One region of the Streptomyces sirii genome, then DNA from elsewhere that is predicted to be linked to it. Evidence: riboswitches for the same ligand, from Rfam matches in the RefSeq annotation. Region 1 holds a riboswitch; the other holds the start of a gene.
What was found. A riboswitch is a leader RNA that binds a small molecule or an ion and turns the genes downstream of it on or off. The one in region 1 is predicted to bind ZMP and ZTP.
Positions count from the first base shown of each region.

Region 2: another riboswitch for ZMP and ZTP. It lies ahead of WAB15_RS05715 (bifunctional 5,10-methylenetetrahydrofolate dehydrogenase/5,10-methenyltetrahydrofolate cyclohydrolase); the one in region 1 lies ahead of glyA (serine hydroxymethyltransferase).

Region 1 is NZ_CP147982.1:5,673,117-5,682,849, reverse strand. It holds gene trpS (tryptophan--tRNA ligase) at 72-1,085, opposite strand; gene glyA (serine hydroxymethyltransferase) at 1,195-2,469, opposite strand; ZMP/ZTP riboswitch at 2,509-2,599, opposite strand; gene rocD (ornithine--oxo-acid transaminase) at 2,733-3,971, shown strand; gene WAB15_RS25670 (glutathionylspermidine synthase family protein) at 4,115-5,305, opposite strand; gene WAB15_RS25665 (hypothetical protein) at 5,320-5,730, opposite strand; gene WAB15_RS25660 (GNAT family N-acetyltransferase) at 6,055-6,594, shown strand; gene WAB15_RS25655 (DUF4232 domain-containing protein) at 6,753-7,289, shown strand; gene WAB15_RS25650 (MerR family transcriptional regulator) at 7,407-7,778, opposite strand; gene WAB15_RS25645 (NAD(P)H-binding protein) at 7,830-8,714, shown strand; gene WAB15_RS25640 (PLP-dependent aminotransferase family protein) at 8,752-9,733, opposite strand, start outside.
Region 2 is NZ_CP147982.1:1,220,022-1,229,754, reverse strand. It holds gene WAB15_RS05760 (cytochrome P450) at 1-885, opposite strand, end outside; gene WAB15_RS05755 (TetR/AcrR family transcriptional regulator) at 1,001-1,660, shown strand; gene WAB15_RS05750 (hypothetical protein) at 1,715-2,029, shown strand; gene dacB (D-alanyl-D-alanine carboxypeptidase/D-alanyl-D-alanine-endopeptidase) at 2,293-3,867, shown strand; partial or broken gene WAB15_RS05740 (PPOX class F420-dependent oxidoreductase) at 3,874-4,146, opposite strand; gene WAB15_RS05735 (SPFH domain-containing protein) at 4,162-5,394, opposite strand; gene WAB15_RS05730 (hypothetical protein) at 5,499-5,723, opposite strand; gene WAB15_RS05725 (hypothetical protein) at 5,819-6,136, opposite strand; gene WAB15_RS05720 (hypothetical protein) at 6,299-7,414, shown strand; ZMP/ZTP riboswitch at 7,454-7,542, shown strand; gene WAB15_RS05715 (bifunctional 5,10-methylenetetrahydrofolate dehydrogenase/5,10-methenyltetrahydrofolate cyclohydrolase) at 7,564-8,418, shown strand; gene WAB15_RS05710 (SDR family NAD(P)-dependent oxidoreductase) at 8,545-9,372, shown strand; gene WAB15_RS05705 (NAD(P)/FAD-dependent oxidoreductase) at 9,402-9,733, opposite strand, start outside.

The DNA.
Region 1 (9,733 bases):
CCCCGAGGCGGGGACCCACTGCTCTGTGCGGACCGTCCGGCGGGTCCGTGCGGCCGCGCGGACGGGTCCCGTCAGTGCTTGGCCGGCAGCAGTCCGAGCCGGTCATAGGTGGTGGCGAGGGTCTCGGCGGCGACCGCGCGGGCCTTCTCCGCACCCTTGGCCAGGATCGAGTCCAGCGTCTCGGGGTCGTCCAGATATTCCTGCGTACGGTCCCGGAACGGTGTGACGAATTCGACCATCACCTCGGCGAGGTCGGTCTTGAGGGCGCCGTACATCTTGCCCTCGTACTCCCGCTCCAGCTCCGGGATCGAGGTGCCCGTGAGGGAGGAGTGGATCGTCAGGAGGTTGGAGACGCCCGGCTTGTTCTCGGTGTCGTAGCGGATCACGGTGTCGGTGTCGGTGACCGCGCTCTTGACCTTCTTCGCCGTCGCCTTCGGCTCGTCCAGGAGGTTGATCAGGCCCTTCGGCGTGGACGCCGACTTGCTCATCTTGATCGACGGGTCCTGGAGGTCGTAGATCTTGGCCGTCTCCTTGAGGATGTACGGCGCCGGGATCGTGAAGGTGTCGCCGTAGCGGCCGTTGAAGCGCTCGGCGAGGTCGCGGGTCAGCTCGATGTGCTGGCGCTGGTCCTCGCCCACCGGGACCTGGTGGGCCTGGTAGAGGAGGATGTCGGCGACCTGGAGGATCGGGTACGTGAACAGGCCGACGGAGGCGCGGTCGGCGCCCTGCTTGGCGGCCTTGTCCTTGAACTGGGTCATCCGGGAGGCCTCGCCGAAGCCGGTGAGGCAGTTCATGACCCAGCCGAGCTGGGCGTGCTCGGGCACATGGCTCTGCACGAAGAGCGTGCAGCGCTCCGGGTCGAGGCCGGCGGCCAGCAGCTGGGCGGCCGCGATCCGGGTGTTCCGCCGCAGCTCCGCCGGGTCCTGCGGAACGGTGATCGCATGCAGGTCGACGACCATGTAGAAGGCGTCGTGGGACTCCTGCAGCGCTACCCACTGGCGGACGGCGCCGAGGTAGTTGCCGAGGTGGAAGGAGCCGGCGGTGGGCTGAATGCCGGAGAGCACACGCGGACGATCGAGAGCCATGGCACCGATTGTCTCAGGTCGCGCGTGCTCCCCGGCGCGTGGCCGGGAAATGCCCCGGGGCCGCAGGTGCCCGGGACCGCAGGGGCCCCGGGCGCCGACGGTCGCGGACTCAGCCGCCGATCGGCAGGCCCGGCGCCGGATAGGCCGCCATCAGCTCGGCGACCTCCCCACGGATCGCCCCCAGTGCCGCCTCGTCGCCCTCGGCCGCGGCCCGTACGGCCCGGTCGATCCACTCCGCGACCTGCGGCATCCGGTCCGTGCCCAGGCCTCGGGAGGTCAGCGAGGGGGTGCCGATGCGGATGCCCGAGGGATCGAAGGGCTTGCGCGGGTCGAACGGGACGGTGTTGTAGTTGACGACGATGCCGGCCCGGTCCAGGGCCTTCGCGGCCACCTTGCCGGGGACGTCCTTGGAGGTGAGGTCGATCAGCACCAGGTGGTTGTCGGTACCGCCGGAGACCAGGTCGTAGCCGCGGGCCAGCAGCGCCTCGGCGAGCGCCTTGGCGTTGGCGACGACGGCGTGCGCGTACTGCCCAAAGGACGGGGCGGCCGCCTCGTGCAGGGCGACCGCGATGGCGGCGGTGGTGTGGTTGTGCGGGCCGCCCTGCAGGCCCGGGAAGACGGCCTTGTCGAGGGCCTTGGCGTGACTGGCGCGGGACATCAGCATCGCGCCGCGCGGCCCGCGCAGGGTCTTGTGCGTGGTCGTGGAGATCACGTCGGCGTGCGGTACGGGCGAGGGGTGGGCGCCGCCCGCGATCAGGCCGGCGATGTGCGCGATGTCCGCGACGAGGACCGCGTCGACCTCCCGCGCGATCTCGCCGAAGGCGGCGAAGTCGATGGTGCGGGGGACGGCCGTGCCACCACAGAAGATGATCTTCGGGCGCTCCTTGCGGGCGAGGTCGCGCACCTCGTCGAAGTCGATCAGCCCGCTGTCGGCGCGTACGCCGTACTGGACGCCGCGGAACCAGGTGCCGGTGGCCGAGACGCCCCACCCGTGGGTGAGGTGGCCGCCCATCGGCAGCGCCATGCCCAGCACGGTGTCGCCGGGCTCGGCGAAGGCCAGGTACGCGGCGAGGTTGGCGGGCGAGCCGGAGTACGGCTGGACGTTGGCGTGTTCGACGCCGAAGACGGCCTTGGCGCGCTCGACGGCCAGCGTCTCGACGCGGTCGATGTTCTGCTGGCCTTCGTAGTAGCGACGGCCCGCGTACCCCTCGCTGTACTTGTTCTGCAGGACCGTGCCGGTGGCTTCCAGGACGGCGGCGGAGACGTAGTTCTCGCTGGGGATCAGCCGCAGGGTGTCGGCCTGGAGCCGCTCCTCGGCGCCCACGAGGGCGGCGAGTTCGGGATCGGCGGCGTGCAGCGCGGGATGGGAAAGGGGCAGTGACATGGCGTCCTCCGGGGCGCTCGATCGGTGGTCCGGTCGGGTCCCGGGTGCCCAGGCGGGCGGCACCTCGTGATGGTGTCCTCGCACCGCTCCCTCGGGGTCGATTCCCCGCACGCCAGTCGCGGTGCGCACCGTCGAGTCTAGGGGTGCCGTCCAGGGGGTGCCGCTCCGATCCCGGTATCCCGCCGACGCCGGAACACCGAACCGTCCCAACGGCTTCCGAACAAACCACCCACGCGGCAAGATAGAGGGGCATCTCGATGCATATGCCCCGTACGGCCTACCGAACGGAGTCACCGGTGACGTCAACGGAACGCAGCATCGCCGCCGCCGAAGCCCACAGCGCGCACAACTACCATCCGCTGCCCGTCGTCGTGGCCACCGCCGAGGGCTCCTGGATGACGGATGTGGAGGGCCGGCGCTATCTGGACATGCTCGCCGGGTACTCCGCGCTGAACTTCGGGCACGGCAACCGCCGTCTGCTGGACGCCGCCAAGGCCCAGCTGGAACGGGTCACGCTCACCTCGCGCGCCTTCCACCACGACCGGTTCGGTGACTTCTGCGCCGCGCTGGCCGAACTGTGCGGGATGGAGCTGGTGCTGCCGATGAACACCGGCGCCGAGGCGGTCGAGACGGCCGTCAAGACGGCCCGCAAGTGGGGCTACGAGGTGAAGGGCGTCCCGGACGGCCAGGCCAAGATCATCGTCGCGGAGAACAACTTCCACGGCCGGACCACCACCATCGTCTCCTTCTCCACCGACCCCGAGGCCCGCGCCGGCTTCGGCCCGTACACCCCCGGCTTCGAGATCGTCCCGTACGGCGACCCGGCGGCGCTGGAGGCGGCCGTCGACGACCGCACCGTCGCCGTCCTCCTGGAACCGATCCAGGGCGAGGCGGGCGTGCTGGTGCCGCCGCCGGGCTACCTGGCGGGCGTGCGGGAGCTGACCCGCCGCCGGAACGTGCTGTTCATCGCCGACGAGATCCAGTCCGGGCTGGGCCGCACGGGCCGGACCTTCGCCTGCGAGCACGAGGGCGTGGTGCCCGACATGTACGTACTGGGCAAGGCGCTGGGCGGCGGAGTGGTGCCGGTGTCGGCGGTGGTCTCCTCCCGCGAGGTGCTCGGGGTCATCGCGCCCGGCGAGCACGGCTCGACGTTCGGCGGCAACCCGCTCGCCTGCGCGGTGGCACTGGAGGTCATCGCGATGCTGCGGACCGGTGAACTCCAGCAGCACGCCGCGGAGTTGGGCGAGCATCTGCACAGCGAGCTGAGGCTGCTGGTGGGCGACGGCACGGTGGACGCGGTGCGCGGCCGCGGGCTGTGGGCGGGCGTGGACATCAACCCCGCGCGCGGCACCGGCCGGGAGGTCTCCGAGCAGCTGATGGCGCGGGGCGTGCTGGTCAAGGACACCCACGGCGCGACGATCCGGATCGCCCCGCCGCTGGTGATCAGCAAGGAGGACCTGGACTGGGGGCTGGCCCGGCTGCGGGAGGTGCTGGAGGGGTAGCGGGTGCCGCGAGCACGCAGCGGGCGACCGGCGGGCCGAGGGCCCTGGCCGCTCGCTGCGCCATGCGGCGGACGGGCGCGCACGGTGACGGGTGGGCACGCCGCATGGGCGCGCGGCGCCCGGTGCACTCGCGGTGGCGCGCCTCAGCGGATCACATGCGGCACGAAACGCGCGTACTCGTCCGTGACCGGTCCGGACGACTCGCGGATGCCCAGCCCCGCCGCCTCGTCCTCGACGACCCAGGCGCCGAGGACGACACGGTTGCCGTCGAAGTCCGGCAGCGGCGCCAGTTCCTGGTAGCAGCACGGGTCTTCGGGCCCGCGCGGCACCGGGGCGGCACCCGGCTCGTGCAGCGTGACGCCGGCGCCCTCCCGGCCGAGCAGCGGCTTGGCCGCGTATCCGCGGGTGTGCGCCAGCTCGCGCGGCCCGTCGAGGTACGCGGGCAGCAGGTTCGGATGCCCGGGGTAGAGCTCCCACAGCACCGCCAGCAGCGCCTTGTTGGAGAGCAGCATCTTCCAGGCGGGTTCGATCCAGAGGGTGGAGCCGGTGCCGCCGCCGTTGTCGAGGGTGTCCAGGACGTACCCGCCGAAGTCGTCGGTGGCCAGCCACTCCCACGGGTAGAGCTTGAAGCACGCCCGCATGAAGCGCAGCCGCTGGTCGACGAAGCGGCCCGAGAGCCGGTCCCAGCCGATGTCCTCCATCGAGACGGCGACCGTCTCCAGGCCCGCCTGCTGCGCCGTCTCCTCCAGATACGCGACGGTCATCAGGTCCTCGCCGAGCTCGTCGCCCGCGGAGTGCGCGAAGTGCAGCGGCGCACCGGGCGGCAGCAGCGGGGCCTGCCGCTTCCAGGCCGCCACCAGCCGCTCGTGCAGCGAGTTCCACTGGTCGGCGCCCGGGAAGCGCTCCTCCATCCAGAACCACTGCGGGCTGGCGGCCTCGACCAGCGAGGTCGGCGTATCGGCGTTGTACTCCAGCATCTTGGCCGGGCCGGTGCCGTCGTAGTGCAGGTCGAACCGCCCGTAGAGGGAGGGGAGTTCGTCGCGCCGGCGCCAGGACTCGGCGACCAGGGCGGCCAGCCGGGGATCGTCGATGCCGAGGTCGGCGAAGCGGTCGTGCTCGACGATGTGCGCGGCCGCGGCCAGGCACATGCCGTGCAGCTCCTCGACGACCTCCTCCAGGGCCTCGACCTCGGGGAGGGTGAACTCGTAGTACGCGCTCTCGTCCCAGTACGGCCGCAGCGAATCGTCCGGGTAGCGGGTGAGCGGGTAGATCAGCCCCTGCGCCTCGACGGTCTGCTGCCAGCCGGGGCGGGGCTCGATGGTGTGGCGTTCCATGCCGTCCGGGCCGCTCAGCCGCCGAAGGAGCCGTGCCGGCCGCCGCCGCTGCCGTGCGACCCCGAGCAGCCGAAGCCGCCGCGGTTGACGGCCGAGCTCTTGCTGAAGGTGCCGTCGTCGGCGTACCTGCCGCCCTTGTTGCTCGGGTCGTAGTACCACTGGCCGTCGACGGGGCGCCTGGCGCTTGTGCCGCCGTTCTTGCCGTACCCGCCGCTCGTACCGCCGCTCCCGGTGGACGAGCCGCCGCCCGCGGAGCAGTTCTTGGAGTCGACGATGCGGTAGCCCTTGACCACGTCGTAGCTGTTGCGGTCGACGCAGCGCTTGTCGGGCTCGGAACCGCAGGACGTCAGGGCCGCGGCGAGCGCGCCCATGCCTCCCAGGATCACCGTGCTCGACCGCAGCCGCCGACGTGCCTTCTCGGCCATTTCTTCCCGCTTCCCCCGTGGATGTACTTCGGAAGTCCTTCGGACGTACGTCGTTCTTCGGACGTACATCGCGGTGACTCCGGCCAGCCTAGAGACCCGCTCCTCTCGCCCCCGATACGCCCCCGCCCTGATTCCGACTGATTCCGACTCGTCCCCCTGCGGCCGCCTCACGGCCCTGGGGAGGTTCTGCACCGTCCCGTCCGCTGTGTGCCGGGGGCGGAGGGGGCGAGGAACGGCCCGGACCGAACGGGGTGGGGCGGGGCGGATGGTGACCCGCGCCGGACGCCGGCCGGGGGCTGCACACGGCACCCTAGGCTGGCCGCCATGACGGAAAGCACCCCCGCGCCCGGCCCGATATCCGACGAGCTTTCGCTGCGCCATCCGGTGGCGTCCGACCATGCGCGCCTCCAGGGGGCCCTGGCCGACTGGTGGGGCGGACTGGGCGGTGAAGCGGGCGCACTGCAACGGAAGTTGCTGGTGCCGCGCCTGTTCCTGCAGCACTTCGCCGACACCAGCTTCCTCGTCGAGCGCCCCGACGGCACCCTGCACGCCTTCCTGATCGGCTTCCTCTCCCAGACCGACCCGCGCACGGCCTACATCCACTTCGTCGGCGTGTGCCCCGACGGCAAGCGCGGCGGCGTGGGCAGCGCACTGTACGAGCGCTTCTTCACCCTCGCCCGGGAGGCGGGCCGCAGCCGGGTCCGCTGCATCACCAGCCCCAACAACCGCGACTCCATCGCGTACCACACCCGCATGGGCTTCCGACTGGAGCCGGGTGACCGGACCGACGACGACGGCGTACCGGTGCACACGGACTACGACGGGCCCGGCCTGGACCGGGTGTCCTTCGTACGGGAGTTGTAGCCACGCCTGCTCCGTAGCGGCCATACCTGCCCGCGGCAACTACGCCTGCCCCGCAATCGATCAGCGCCGCCAAGACAACAGAGGCAACCCCGAGCGCACAAAACCCTTCCTTATCAACGGCACGTCTTATGCGGCATGCGGAATGAACAGGGGGAGTCGTGCGTCGGCGTTCACTTCTCGCGGCGACGGCCGCGCTCACTTTGACCGTCACCCTCGGCCTGGGGCTGCTCGGCTGCGGCTCGCCCCGGATGGCGGCCCTGCACGCCGACTGCACGACGAAGAGCCTGCGCTGGAAGCTCACCGTGCTGAAGAAGAAGCCGCACACCACCCACCGCGACGCGCGGCTCTCCATAGCCAACAAGGGCCCGGGGACCTGCGTCTTCCGCGGCTTCCCGGTCTTCGAGGTCCACGTCGGCAAGGGCCCCCTGTCCAACGGACAGGGGCACGGCCGGACCATGCCCATCGATCTCCCCCGCGGCGGCACACTGACCTCCGCGCTGCGCTACAAGGACTCCGACCGGGCCACGCAGCCCGAAGGCTGCATGGTCAGCAACGACACCGCCGTGGTCGCCGCACCGCGCGACGACCGGGACCTCCGCCCGATAACGGCCCACGACGAGAAGGGCCGGCGCACCTCGATGAGCATCTGCGAGGACACCATCTCGATGAGCCCGCCGACGGAGGTCGCGGAGTAGGCCGACGCCCGGAGACAACTCGACGCGCATGAGTGTTCCAGCAGCGCTCCGACCGGATGGAGCAGGACTTTCCCGGTCACGGCCGCTTAGCGGTCAAGCCTCCCGGTGGGAGGCGGCTCAAGCCTCACGGACGAACGTCGCACAGTCCGGACAGTCGTCGAGATATCGGTGCCGGCACTCGACGGTGTGTTGCAGGAAGGCGATCGCCTGCTGCCTGCGGAGCACTTCGCTTTCGAGTGCGGCGATCTTTTCTCGCACGACCGTCTGTGCCGCCGACTTCTTCGGTGACATGGCGGCGGTGATCTGCGGCAACGAGAGCCCGACGCGTCGCAGTTTCAGCACGGTGCGTGCCTGTTCCAGGGCGTTGTCGTCGTAGACGCGGTAGCCGTTGCCATCGCGACGGGTGGTGAGTGCCCCGACGTGTTCCCAGTGCCGCAGCACATGGGATTCGATTCCGAGTTCTGCGGCTGCTTCTCCGATCGTCCTCATCACCTGTTCCTCCTTGCCTTCATGTCGACCTGAACCCCTAGCGTCTCGATCATGCCTGACACCACTCGCCCGGCGGGCGCCCGTCACAGTTCATCGATCCTGGTCACCGGCGCGGCCGGCAACCTCGGCCGTGAGGTCGTCAACCGTCTCCACGCACACGGCGCGCGCGTGCGAAGCCTCGTGCGCCATCAGACCGCCGCGCGCACCGGAGTCGAGTCGGTGGTCGGCGACCTCACAGACCCCACTGCCGTCCGCGCGGCTCTCGTGGGCATCGACGCCGTCTTTCTGATCTGGCCGCTGCTCGATTCCGCCCCTGCCCACGACCTGGTTGCGGAACTCGCCGCAGCGGCACCCCGCGTCGTCTACCTGTCCTCGACAGCCATCGACGACGATGCCGCTCGCCAGAGCGATCCCATCGTTCAGGTGCACGCGGAGATGGAAGCCCTGCTCCACGACGCCGGTCTGCGACCCACGGTGCTGCGGAGCGACACTCTGGCCTCCAACGCCCGTGGCTGGACGCAGCAGTTGCGGGTGGGCGATGTGGTGTCGGGACCCGATGTCGCGCGCACAGCCGTCGTCGACGAGCGCGATGTGGCCGACGCGGCCGTAGCCGTATTGCTCACGCACCACGACCGACCCGATCACGAGCCGCATGTGCTGACAGGCCCTGAGGTGCTCGGTCGCGACGAGCAGGTCGCTCTCCTCGGTGCCGCACTCCGGCGCCGTCTGCGCTTCCAGGTGCTCCCGGCCGACCAGGCACGATCACGCATGCTCGCGGACGGTCGCCCCGAACACCTGGTGGAAGCGCTGATCGCCGCCTCGGTGCGCCGACCACGGACAGACCGCATCACCGATCATGTCGAGCGCCTCACCGGCCGACCGGCCGGCACCTTCGCGCAGTGGGCCGTCGACCACGCGGCCGAGTTCGGCCGATGACGTCCGCGGCACGGCCCACCAGCCAGACCATCACGGACTACTCCCCCGGTGGCAGCGCCCTGACCAGCGCGTCCAGGGCGCCCGCGAAAGAGTGGTCGGGTGGGGTGCCGTAGGCGACGACCAGGGCGTCGCGTGGGGGCGTGGGGGTGGCGGGGGCACGGAAGCGGGTCAGGCCGTCCAGGGCGAGGCCCTGCCAGCGGGCGGCCTGGATGATCGACTGCTCGGTGCCGGGCGGGAGTTCGAGTACGGCGTGCAGGCCGGCCGCGATACCGGAGACGTGGACGTGCGGCGCGCGCTCGGCCAGGGCCGCGACCAGCTGGTCGCGGCGGTGCCGGTAGCGCAGCCGCATACCGCGCAGATGCCGGTCGTAGGCGCCCGAGGAGACGAACTCGGCGAGGGTGAGCTGCTCCAGCGTGCCGGAGGACCATTCGCCGGCGCTCTTGAGGGCGAGTACGGGGTCGACGAGGCGGTCCGGCAGCACCATCCAGGCGAGCCGCAGCGCGGGGGCCAGGCTCTTGCTGGCGGTGCCCAGGTAGACGACGTGGTCGGGGTCGAGCCCCTGGAGCGCGCCGACGGGCTGGCGGTCGTAGCGGAACTCGCCGTCGTAGTCGTCCTCCAGGACGTAACCCCCGGTCGCGCGCGCCCAGTTGACGGCGGCGGCCCGGCGGTCGGGGTGCAGCGGCACGCCCGTGGGGAACTGGTGGGCAGGGGTGAGCAGGACCGCCCGCAGATCGTCGTGGGCGGTCAACTCCGCGGTCCGGGCGCCGTGTTCGTCGACGGCGAGCGGGACGATGCGCAGCCCGGCGCGGGCGATGACCTCGCGGTGGAAGTCCAGGCCGTAGGACTCTACGGCCAGCCGCCCCGCCCCCTCGCCCAGCGCGCGGCCGAGCAGGGCCAGTGCCTGCATGAAGCCGGTGCAGACGACGATGCGCTCGGGGTCGGTGCGCACACCGCGGGCGCGGGCCAGATAGTCGGCGAGGACGGTGCGCAGTTCAGGGCGGCCGGCCGGGCTGCCGTAT
Region 2 (9,733 bases), 4.5 Mb from region 1:
GTCCTCCTTGGCGTAGCGGGCCTGGCCCGCGCCGCTGCCCAGCGGGACGAAGCGGAGCAACTCCTCCACCGCGCCGTTGATCAGACCGGGCTGTTCGCGCAGGAGGGCGAGCTGGTCCGGGTGGTCGAGCAGGGCGAGGACGAAGTTGGGGATCTGGGTGGCGGTGGTCTCGTGCCCGGCGACGAGGATGCCGACGCACAGGTCGACGAGTTCGAGTTCGGACAGGCGGTCGCCGACGTCCCGGGCCTCGATGAGCGCGGTCATCAGGTCGTCCTGCGGGGCGCGCCGGTGTTCCTCGATCAACTTGCCCATGTAGCCGCGGAGTTCTTCGAGGTTGGCGTCGAGCTCCTCGGCGGTCAGTGAGCTGGTCGACAGGGCGGCGTCGCTCCACACCCGGAACCGCGGCCGGTCCTCGGTCGGGACGCCGAGCAGCCGGCAGATCACGGCGACGGGGATGGGCAGCGCGTAACGGTCCACCAGATCGGCCGGCGGTCCGGCGCTCTCCAGCTCGTCGAGGAGTTCGTTCGTCAGCTGCTTGACCTGAGGCCTGAGCTTCTCGACCTGGCGGACGGTGAACGCCTTGGCCACCAGCGCCCGCAGCCGGGTGTGGTCGGGCGGGTCCATGCCCAGGATGCCGCTGTCGCGGCGGCCCTCGGACTGCCGGGGCTCGTCGTGCCGCGCGCCCTCGGCACGGCTGAAGCGCTGATCGCCGAGGACGAAGCGGGCCTCGGCGTAACGGGTGACGAGCCAGGCCGGCTCGCCGTAGGGCATCCGTACCTTCAGGAGCCCCGGACGATGGCGCGCGCGCTCGTACTCGTCGGACAACTCAAGGCTCTCGGCGATATTGAAGGGGTAGGAGAGGGGTGCTGTGTCTGCTGTGGTCACGGCGACCTCCCTTGTGTAAGCACCTGCTTACAAGGTAGGCCGCTCCCTCGGGGCGGTCAACGACGCGATGTGGCCGTCATGGTGACGGTCCGACAGAGAGGAGCGTGACGAGACGATGGGGGAGACCCCGCAGCGCGGCACGGCGGGCGCGCACCGCAGGGATGCGCAGGGCACCCGGCTGCGTCTGCTCGATGCGGCGTCGGAACTCTTCGCCGAGCGCGGCTACGAACGGGCGACGGTACGGGACATCGCGGCCCGGGCCGGGGCCAACCAGGCCCTGCTGTTCCGCTACTTCGGATCGAAGAAGGCCCTGTTCGGAGAGGTGATGGCGCGCGGCGGGCAGGAGCAGCTGCGGACCACCCCCGCCGACCGGCTGTTCGAGGTCGCGCTGCGCGGCATGCTGGCCGGCGGCGCGGAATCCGACCGTTCGCTGGAGGTCTGCCTGCGCTCGATCGGTGGCAGCGACGAGATCGGGGACGCGCTGCGGGGGCTGGGGGAGGAGTACGCGGACGTCCTCGCCACGCTCTCCCGCTCCGAAAACGGCGGACTTCGCGCCGATCTGGCGCTGTCCTGGCTGCTGGGAATTGGCTTGATGCGTGTGGTGGTCGCCAAGGAACCTCTGGCGAGCGCCGACCCCGACACGGTCTGCGCGCTCGTCACGGGCGCGCTGGGAAGCCTGCTGGAAAGCCTGCCGGACGGCGGGGAGGAGGCGGACGTGCTGCGTTCCAGTGACTCCGCGGCGGGGCACCACCGTCGGGGTGAAACGCCAGCCTAACGTCGCGTTTGCAGAGGATATTCCTTTTCTGCAGATTCGAGTGAAGGTGGGAACATGCTCCGTTCGATCCCTCGTGGCCTCGCAGTGGCCGGGTTGACCGCGGCCGTCCTGGTCGTGCCGGCTGCGGGCGCCGCCACCGCGTCACCCAGCGGCACGCAGCGCGCCATGTGCGACATGCACTGCGGCAAGGCACACGCCGCCAGCCAGGGCCACATCGGCAACAAGAGCAAGGACCACAAGGGCAAGAAGGGCAAGGGCCACAAGAAGGACGGCTACGAGTACGGGCGTCACCTCTTCCACCCCCACGGATTCCCCTACGGCCTGGGCAGAGACGGCCTGCTCGGCTTCGGGCTGCTCGGGATCCTCTGACACCCACCAGCTCGTCCACCCAGTGGGCCCGGGAACTCCCCTCCCGGGCCCACTGCCGCGTGGCCAGGGCGTGTCGGAGTCGACTGCCGGGGCGTATCGGATGCGACGCAGCGTCACATCCCGCCCTGATGTCCGGCCCTTCATGCCCGTACCCGGCGACCACCCCCGGCGGCCGCCGGCCGGCGGGGGCGTCGAGCGCGATCCGTCCTCGTGGAGTCCGTATGTCACCATCCGTCACGTGTAGGAGGAACCGTCGGCGCACCGTGCGCGCCCTGGCCCTCCTGGTGGCCGTCGGCGCCGTGCTCGCCGGCCTCGTCCAGGCGACCCCGCCCACGCCCACGGACCACGAGACCCTCGATCCGCGCATCACCGCGGTCCTGCGCAAGCCCGCCTACCGGCACGCCGAGTGGGGCCTGTTCCAGCAGGACGAGCAGACCGGAAAGGTGACCCGGTCCCGTAACGCCGATCAGTTCTTCATCCCCGGATCCACGGCCAAACTGTTCGGCGTCAGCGGCACCTGGCACACACTGGGCGGCGACCACCGCTTCGTCACGCCGATCCACGCCGTCGGCAAGCGCCGCAACGCGACGCTCCAGGGCGATCTCGACCTGGTCGCGCAGGGGGATCTGACGCTCGGCGGCCGGACGCGCAAGAACGGCACCGTCGCCTTCACCACCATCGACCACACCTACGCCAACGACCTCCCCGGCGCCACCCTCACCCCGCAGAACCCGCTGGCCGGTGTCGACCAACTCGCCCGGCAGGTGCGGGCCGCGGGAATCCGCCGGGTCGAGGGCGATGTGGTCGTCGACGCCCGGCTGTTCCGCCCGGACCCGACGCTCGATCCGACGCCCACCCCACTGATCATCAACGACAACGTCATCGATCTGTTGACCTCCCCCGGCAGCGGAGCGGGCGCACCGGCCGGCCTGGAGGTGCGCCCGAAGGTCGCGCCGTACCGGGTCACGTCCGCCGTCCGCACCGTCGCCGCCGGCAAGCCGACCGACATCGCCGTCAAGGGCTCCGCCGACGGCACCCGGATCCAACTGTCCGGCACCATCGCCGCCGGCTCCGCCCCCGTCCTGCGAGTGTCCCCCGTCAAAAACCCGAACGCCTTCGGCCGGACGGCGATGATCGAGGCGCTGAAGCGGGCCGGGGTCGAGGTCACCGCCCCCGCCGTCGGCCCCAACCCCACCACCCGGTTGCCGCGCTCCTACCAGGGCGCGCCCACCGTGGCCCGGTACACCTCCCCGCCGTACGCCGAGTACGCCGAGCTGATCCTCAAGGTGAGCCACAACCTCGGCGCGAACCTCGGGATCTGCCTGATGGCCGTGAGCCGGGGGAAGACCGACTGCCAGGACGGATTCCCCGTGCTCGCCGCCTTCCTGGACGGTGCGAAGGTGGACCGCCGGGCCGTCCAGCTCGCGGACGGCCGGGGCGGCAGCCCGGTCGACCGGACCACGCCACGGGCCGTGGCCCAGCTCCTGACGTACTGGCAGCGCACCGCCGACGCGGAGCGCTTTCGCACCTCGCTGCCGATCCTGGGCGTCGACGGGACCCTGGCGGACTCCTGCCGTGACTGCCCGTCACGCGGGAAGGTCTTCGCCAAGACCGGCACCGTGGCGGGCGGTGACGCCCTCAACGACCGGCTGGCCGTGGGCGCCGAGACCGCCGCCGGCTATCTGGAGACGGGCAAGGACCGCTTCGACGTGTTCTTCGCCGGCGTCAACGGTGCCTCGACGGCGGGCGCGAACATCGGCGGTGTCCTGGCGATCGCGAACGATGTGGCCGATGTCGCGGCCTACTTGCAGCAGACGAGCGGACCGGCCGAGCGGTAGCCGGGCTCACCCCGCCTGGCTGCTGTCCTTCAGGCTGCCCCAGCCGTGCCAGCGGTCGATCTCGATCCAGGCACTGACCCGGCGGCGGTCCCGCTGGGGGTACGGCCGCCGGAGGTACTGCCGGGCCAGCCGGTCGATGTCGGCCAGCTCCGGGTCGCCCCGGAGTTCCCCGACCCGGCCGATCAGGCTGAGGTGGGTGTACCAGTTGCCCTCGTCGAGCACGATGAGCGTGACCCGGGGATCGCGGCGGACGTGCTCCAGCCGCTTGCGGCCCTCGTTCGCGCTTTCGGCCCGTCACCTTCCGGGAGGCGCGACCTTCTGCGGGAGGGAACCGTCCCCGTCGGCGATCGGGGGAGCGCCGGCGGCGGGGGCGGTGGTGGGCGCCGTGGCGGGTCCCTGCTTCAGGGTGTCGAGGATGGCCAGGCCCTGGCCGACGACGGCGGAGGCGATCTCGTTGATGCCGTCGGTGCCGTTGAGGACGGTCAGCCGGGAGCCGGAGATGCCCTCGGCGGCGGCCTGGGCCAGCGCCGGGAGGTTCTCGACCGTGCGGTTGGCGGCGATCAGCTCCTGGTTGCCGTCCCGGAGCGAGCCGGCGAGCGCGGTGTTGGCGTCGGCGCGCGCCTGGGCGAGGGTGCGTTCGGTGTAGGCACGGGCGTCCGCCTCGAAGCGGACCTGGTCGCGCCGCGCCTCCGCCAGGGTGCGCAGCCGGTAGGCCTCGGCGTCCGCGGGGCGGCGCACCTCGGCCTCCAGGCGCTGGGCGGCCAGCGCGGCCTGCCGCTCGGCCAGTGCGGTCTGCTCCTCGATGACCTGCTGCGAGGCCCTGGCCTGGGACAGCGGGCCGGACTGGGCGGCGCTGGCGTTGTACTGCTCGGTCTCGGCGAGGAACCCGGCCCGCTTGATCGCGGTGTCCCGTTCGTACTTCGCCTTGAGCGCCGCCGCCTCCTGCTCCCGCTCGGTCGCTTCCTGGTCGGCCTTCGCCTCGGCGATCCGCGCGGCGCTGGCGACCGCCGCGGCGTGCGGGGCGGCCAGGTTGGTGATGTAGCCGGAGGTGTCGCCGATCTCCTGGATCTGCAGGGCGTCGACGACGATGCCGAGCTTCTCCATCTCGGAGTGACTGCCGTCCTTGACCTCCTGGGCGACCCGGTCCCGCTCCCGGATGATCTGCTCGACGGTCAGCCCGCCGACGATCGAGCGCAGGTGGCCGGCGAAGATCCGCCCCACCAGATCCTCCATGGTGTCCTGCTCGCTCAGGAAGCGTCGTGCGGCGTTGGCGATCGACGTGGAGTCGTCGCCGACCTTGAAGACGGCGACCGCCCGGACGGCGAGTCGGATGCCCTGCTGGGTGACGCAGTCCTCGGAGATCTCCGCCTCCCGCAGCGACAGCGACAGCACGCTCGCCTTCTGCTTGACGGGCATGACCCAGCAGCCATGGCCCGTGACGATACGGAATTGCGCGTCCCCCGCACGGCGCTTCGAGCCGGAGATCAACAGCGCCTCGTTCGGCGCGGGAACATGCCAGAACAACATCACAAGGCTCCTGGTCCGGTGCGGCCGGCCTCGGGCACTCCGGGCGGGGACCGCGCAGCGCGGGGGAAGCACCCTCGGCTCGGCCGTACGGGCTCCGGTCCGGGTCAGTCGGTCGGCAGCGGCGCGACGATCACCGACCGCGCCGAGGTGTGGTCCACCACGACGACCTGCGTATGGCGGGCGATGGGCTCTCGGGACCAGGCGGCGAAGGCCTCGGTCCCGCCGCGTACGGGCAGCAGCACCTCGCCCGGTCCGTCGCTCGGAATCGAGACGGTCACCCGCCCGATCGCGCCGATCGGGTCGAAGTCCGTGTCATCCCTCGCGCTCACCCGGGCTCCGTCGCTGGTCAAAGCCGCTGTCGGCCCGGAAGCCGGACAGCGGGAAAACTCGACAACTCAACGGTACTCCGGGCGATCCGGCCGGCTCAGGAGTCCAGCCGGGCGGGCCGGGCGGCCGGGACCGGGCGGCGCGCGGGCAGCACGTCGGGCGCGCGGTGCGGCCGGAGGGCGGCCAGCGCGGTCTCGGTCTCCTCCATGAAACAGCGGTACGAGACCAGCCGCTGCCATTCGGGGTCGGCGACCCCGGGTACCGTGGCGGCGCGCTCCGTCCACGTCCGCACCAGAGTGGCGTACAGGGGCGTCTGCCGGGCGACCTCGGCGGTGATCCACCGGGGCATGGAGCCGGGGCGGGGGAGGGAAGTCTGTCCGTGACCTGCCACGGTGCCGGAGGTAGGAGCGCTCATGGCCGTTGAAACGATCCTGGGGGCCTGTGGTCACTGCGTATTTTTGCGGCTCCCCGCACATGCGTCCTTCCGTGGGGGGCGAAACGCCCTCGAATATCACCCCATGCAGTGATCTATTGCCGGGAAGCAGTCCAATCCGGACGGAGGAACGTTGTCGCAGTCATGGAACCGAGGGAGTTGTGGGAGCGCCACGCGGTACTCGCACAGGCGTTTTGCAGCAGCGATGACGAGGTCCGCCGGACGCAGGGACTCCTCGACGAGGCCGAGGTCCGCCGGTCGCGGACGCTGGCCGCCTTCGCCGTGACCGTGGGCAGCGATGCGGTGGTGGCGGACCTGCTCGGCCTGGACGAGCGCGAAGTGCGCCTGGCCCGCCGCACGGTGGGCAAGGACGACGCCCGCGCGGTCGCCAAGAGCCTGCTCGCCCAGCCCGCCCAGCCGGCCCACCCCGCCACCGAGCAGCCGCTCGCGGGCGAGCAGACCGTTGCCCGGGAGCACGTCCCCGCACAGCCGGCCGCCGCCCACCAGCAGGGGCAGACCGCCCACCCCGCCGCGCACCCCGCGGGCCAGGCTGCCGCGCCCGGCCAGGCCCCGACGGGCCACACCGGCGCACCGGCGACCGGCCCGCTCCAGGCCGCAGCGCCCCAGGCCACTCCACCCCAAGCCGCCCCACCTCAGGCGCCCCCGACTCAGGCCACCGCACCCCAGGGCACCGGGCCCCTGTCCACCGAGTCGGCCTGGGCGCCGGCCCTGGACGCGATCCTGATGAGCAGCTGGCACACCGGGGTCGACCTCACGGCCCTGGCCACCGAACTCGGTCTCGACGTCCGCTTCCTCGTGGCCCGCGCCCAGCAGCTGTCCACCGAGAACCGCCAGACCCCGCAGGCCACTCCACCGGACCGCATCGGCCGCCACCGCCGGATGGCCACCCTCCAGTCCTCCCCGCAGTCCGAGACCCCTCATCTGACCTGGCGCGAGCGACCATCGCAGCCCCCACGGGAGACGTACGAGCACGAACCCTGGAAGCAGCAGCAGTACGCCGGCTACCAGAACAACGCGGAGTACCGGGGCTACCAGGAGTACCAGGGCTATCAGAATTTCCAGGGCAACCAGAGCTACCAGGACTACCAGGTGTACCAAGGGCAACAGCCCTCTCCTGCCACCTGGGACCCCAGCGCCATTACCACCGCCCAGCACGACTGGGACGGCATTCTCAGCCAATGGGAAGCCACCACGCCCCCCACGCCCACCCCGGCCCCGGGCGGCCACGGGGGCACCTGACGCCGGCTCCCAGGAGCGTTCCGCCGTCGATTACAGTGGTCGGCGGGCCGTGACTGGCGCTTGGGTGGAGTACCACCGGGGAGCGGCCCGGCCGCATCCGGCCACTGCCGCGCGCCTGGGCGATCCCGCACGACGCTCAGGAGCACCCGATGTCCCCGACCGCCCGCCTCATGGACGGCAGCGCACTGGCCCGCAGCATCGTCGAGCAGGCCGCGAAGCGCGCGACGGCCCTCACCCGGCAGACCGGCCAGGCCCCCTGCCTGGCGACCGTGCTGGTCGGTGACGACCCCGCCTCCGCGACGTACGTACGGATGAAGCGCGCCCGCTGTGAGAAGGCCGGCATCCGGTCGCGGCATATCGCACTGCCCGCCGAGACCACGACCGCGGAGCTGGTCGGCACCCTCACCGAGCTGTCCGACGACCCGACGGTCCACGGCATCCTCCTCCAGCACCCGGTCGGCCCGCACATCGACGAGCGCGCCGCGTTCGAGGCCATCGCCCCCGAGAAGGACGTCGACGGCGTCACCTACCACTCCTTCGCCACGATGAGCTTCGGCGCCGACGGCTTCGCCTCCTGCACACCGGGCGGCATCCTCCGCCTCCTCGACCACTACGACGTCGAACTGGCCGGCAAGCACGCCGTCGTCGTCGGCCGCAGCGCGATCCTCGGCAAGCCCGTCGGGATGCTGCTGCTCGGCCGCAACGCCACCGTCACCTACTGCCACTCCCGCACCGCCGACCTCGCGTCGATCACCCGGCAGGCCGACGTCCTGATCGCCGCGGTCGGCCGGCCCCGTCTGCTCACCGGCGAGCACATCAAGCCCGGCGCCGTCGTCATCGACGCCGGCTACAACCCCGGCAACGTCGGCGATGTGGACTTCGACTCCGCGAGCGGCCTCGCCTCCCTGATCACCCCGGTCCCCGGCGGCGTCGGCCCCATGACCATCGCGACCCTGCTCACCCAGACCGTCGACGCCGCGGCCCGTCAGCTGAAGGCGGCCTGACGGCGCGGCACCGTAGTCCCGCGCGGGGCGGGGTGGGAGGGGGCCGGAAGTGTGCGGCGGCCGGGCGAGCGCCCTCCGTATGATCGCCAGGGCGGTAAGCGATCATCAAGCGGAGGGCGAACGACCATGGCGGAACAGCGCGTTGTCATCGTGACGGGCGGCGGTACGGGCATCGGTGCCGCCACCGCCCGGCTGCTGCGGGCGGCCGGCCACCAGGTGGTGATCTCCGGTCGCCGGCCCGAACCGCTGCACCGCCTCGCCGAGGAGACCGGCGCCCTGGCCCACCCCTCCGACACCGCCGACCCCGAGGCCGTCCAGGGCCTGGTCGATGCCGCGGTGTCTGCGTACGGACGGCTCGACGGTCTGGTCCTCAACGCCGGTATCGCCCGCAGCGGCTCCGTCGGCGATCTGTCGATCGAGGACTGGGAGGCCGTCATGACCACCAACGTCACCGGCCCCTTCCTCCTCCAACGCGCCGCCCTGCCACACCTGTTGGCGGCACGTGGTGCCGTCGTCGCGGTCGCCTCGGTCTCCGCCCTGCGCAACGGCGACGGCAACGCCGCCTATGCGACCTCCAAGGCGGCCCTGCTCCAGCTCTGCCGCTCCCTCGCCGTGGACTACGGACGCGAGGGGCTGCGCGCCAACATCGTCTGCCCCAGCTGGGTACGTACCGAGATGGCCGACCGGCGGATGGCGCGGTTCGCCGACGAGTCCGGTCTCGACGGCGGCGTCGACGCCGCGTACGAGGAGGCCACCCGGCTCCTCCCCGTCGGCCGCCCCGGCGAGCCACGTGAGGTCGCCGAGGCCATCGACTGGCTCCTGTCGCCTGCCGCGTCCTTCGTCAACGGCGCGGTGCTCACCGTCGACGGCGGCGCCACGGCCGTCGACACCGGCGGCGCCGCGTTCAACTTCCGCCTGGAGCCCCGCGAAGGCGCGGAGGACCGAGGCCGCTGACATGGGGCGGCGCCTTCCTGGGCGGGAGGTCAGGTGGTGGCCGGCTGGGTGGCGCGGGCGAGTTCGCGGCGGTGTCGCATGAAGGGGCGGGGCCGGTTGAGGGCGAGGACGGCGGTGGTGCGTCCGTCGCGTTCGTAGCAGGCCAGGAAGCTGCGGTCGTCGGGGGAGCCTTCGAGGACGCGCGGGGTGTCGGTGGGGCCCCGCCGGCCGGCGAACTGGATGCGTACGCCGTACTGGTCGGACCAGAAGTAGGGCAGCGCGCGGTGGGTGGCGACGGTGCTGCCGGCCAGCAGGTTCCGGGCCGCCACCGCGGCCTGCTCGGTCGCGCTGGTCCAGTGTTCGGCGCGGGTGCCGGCCACCC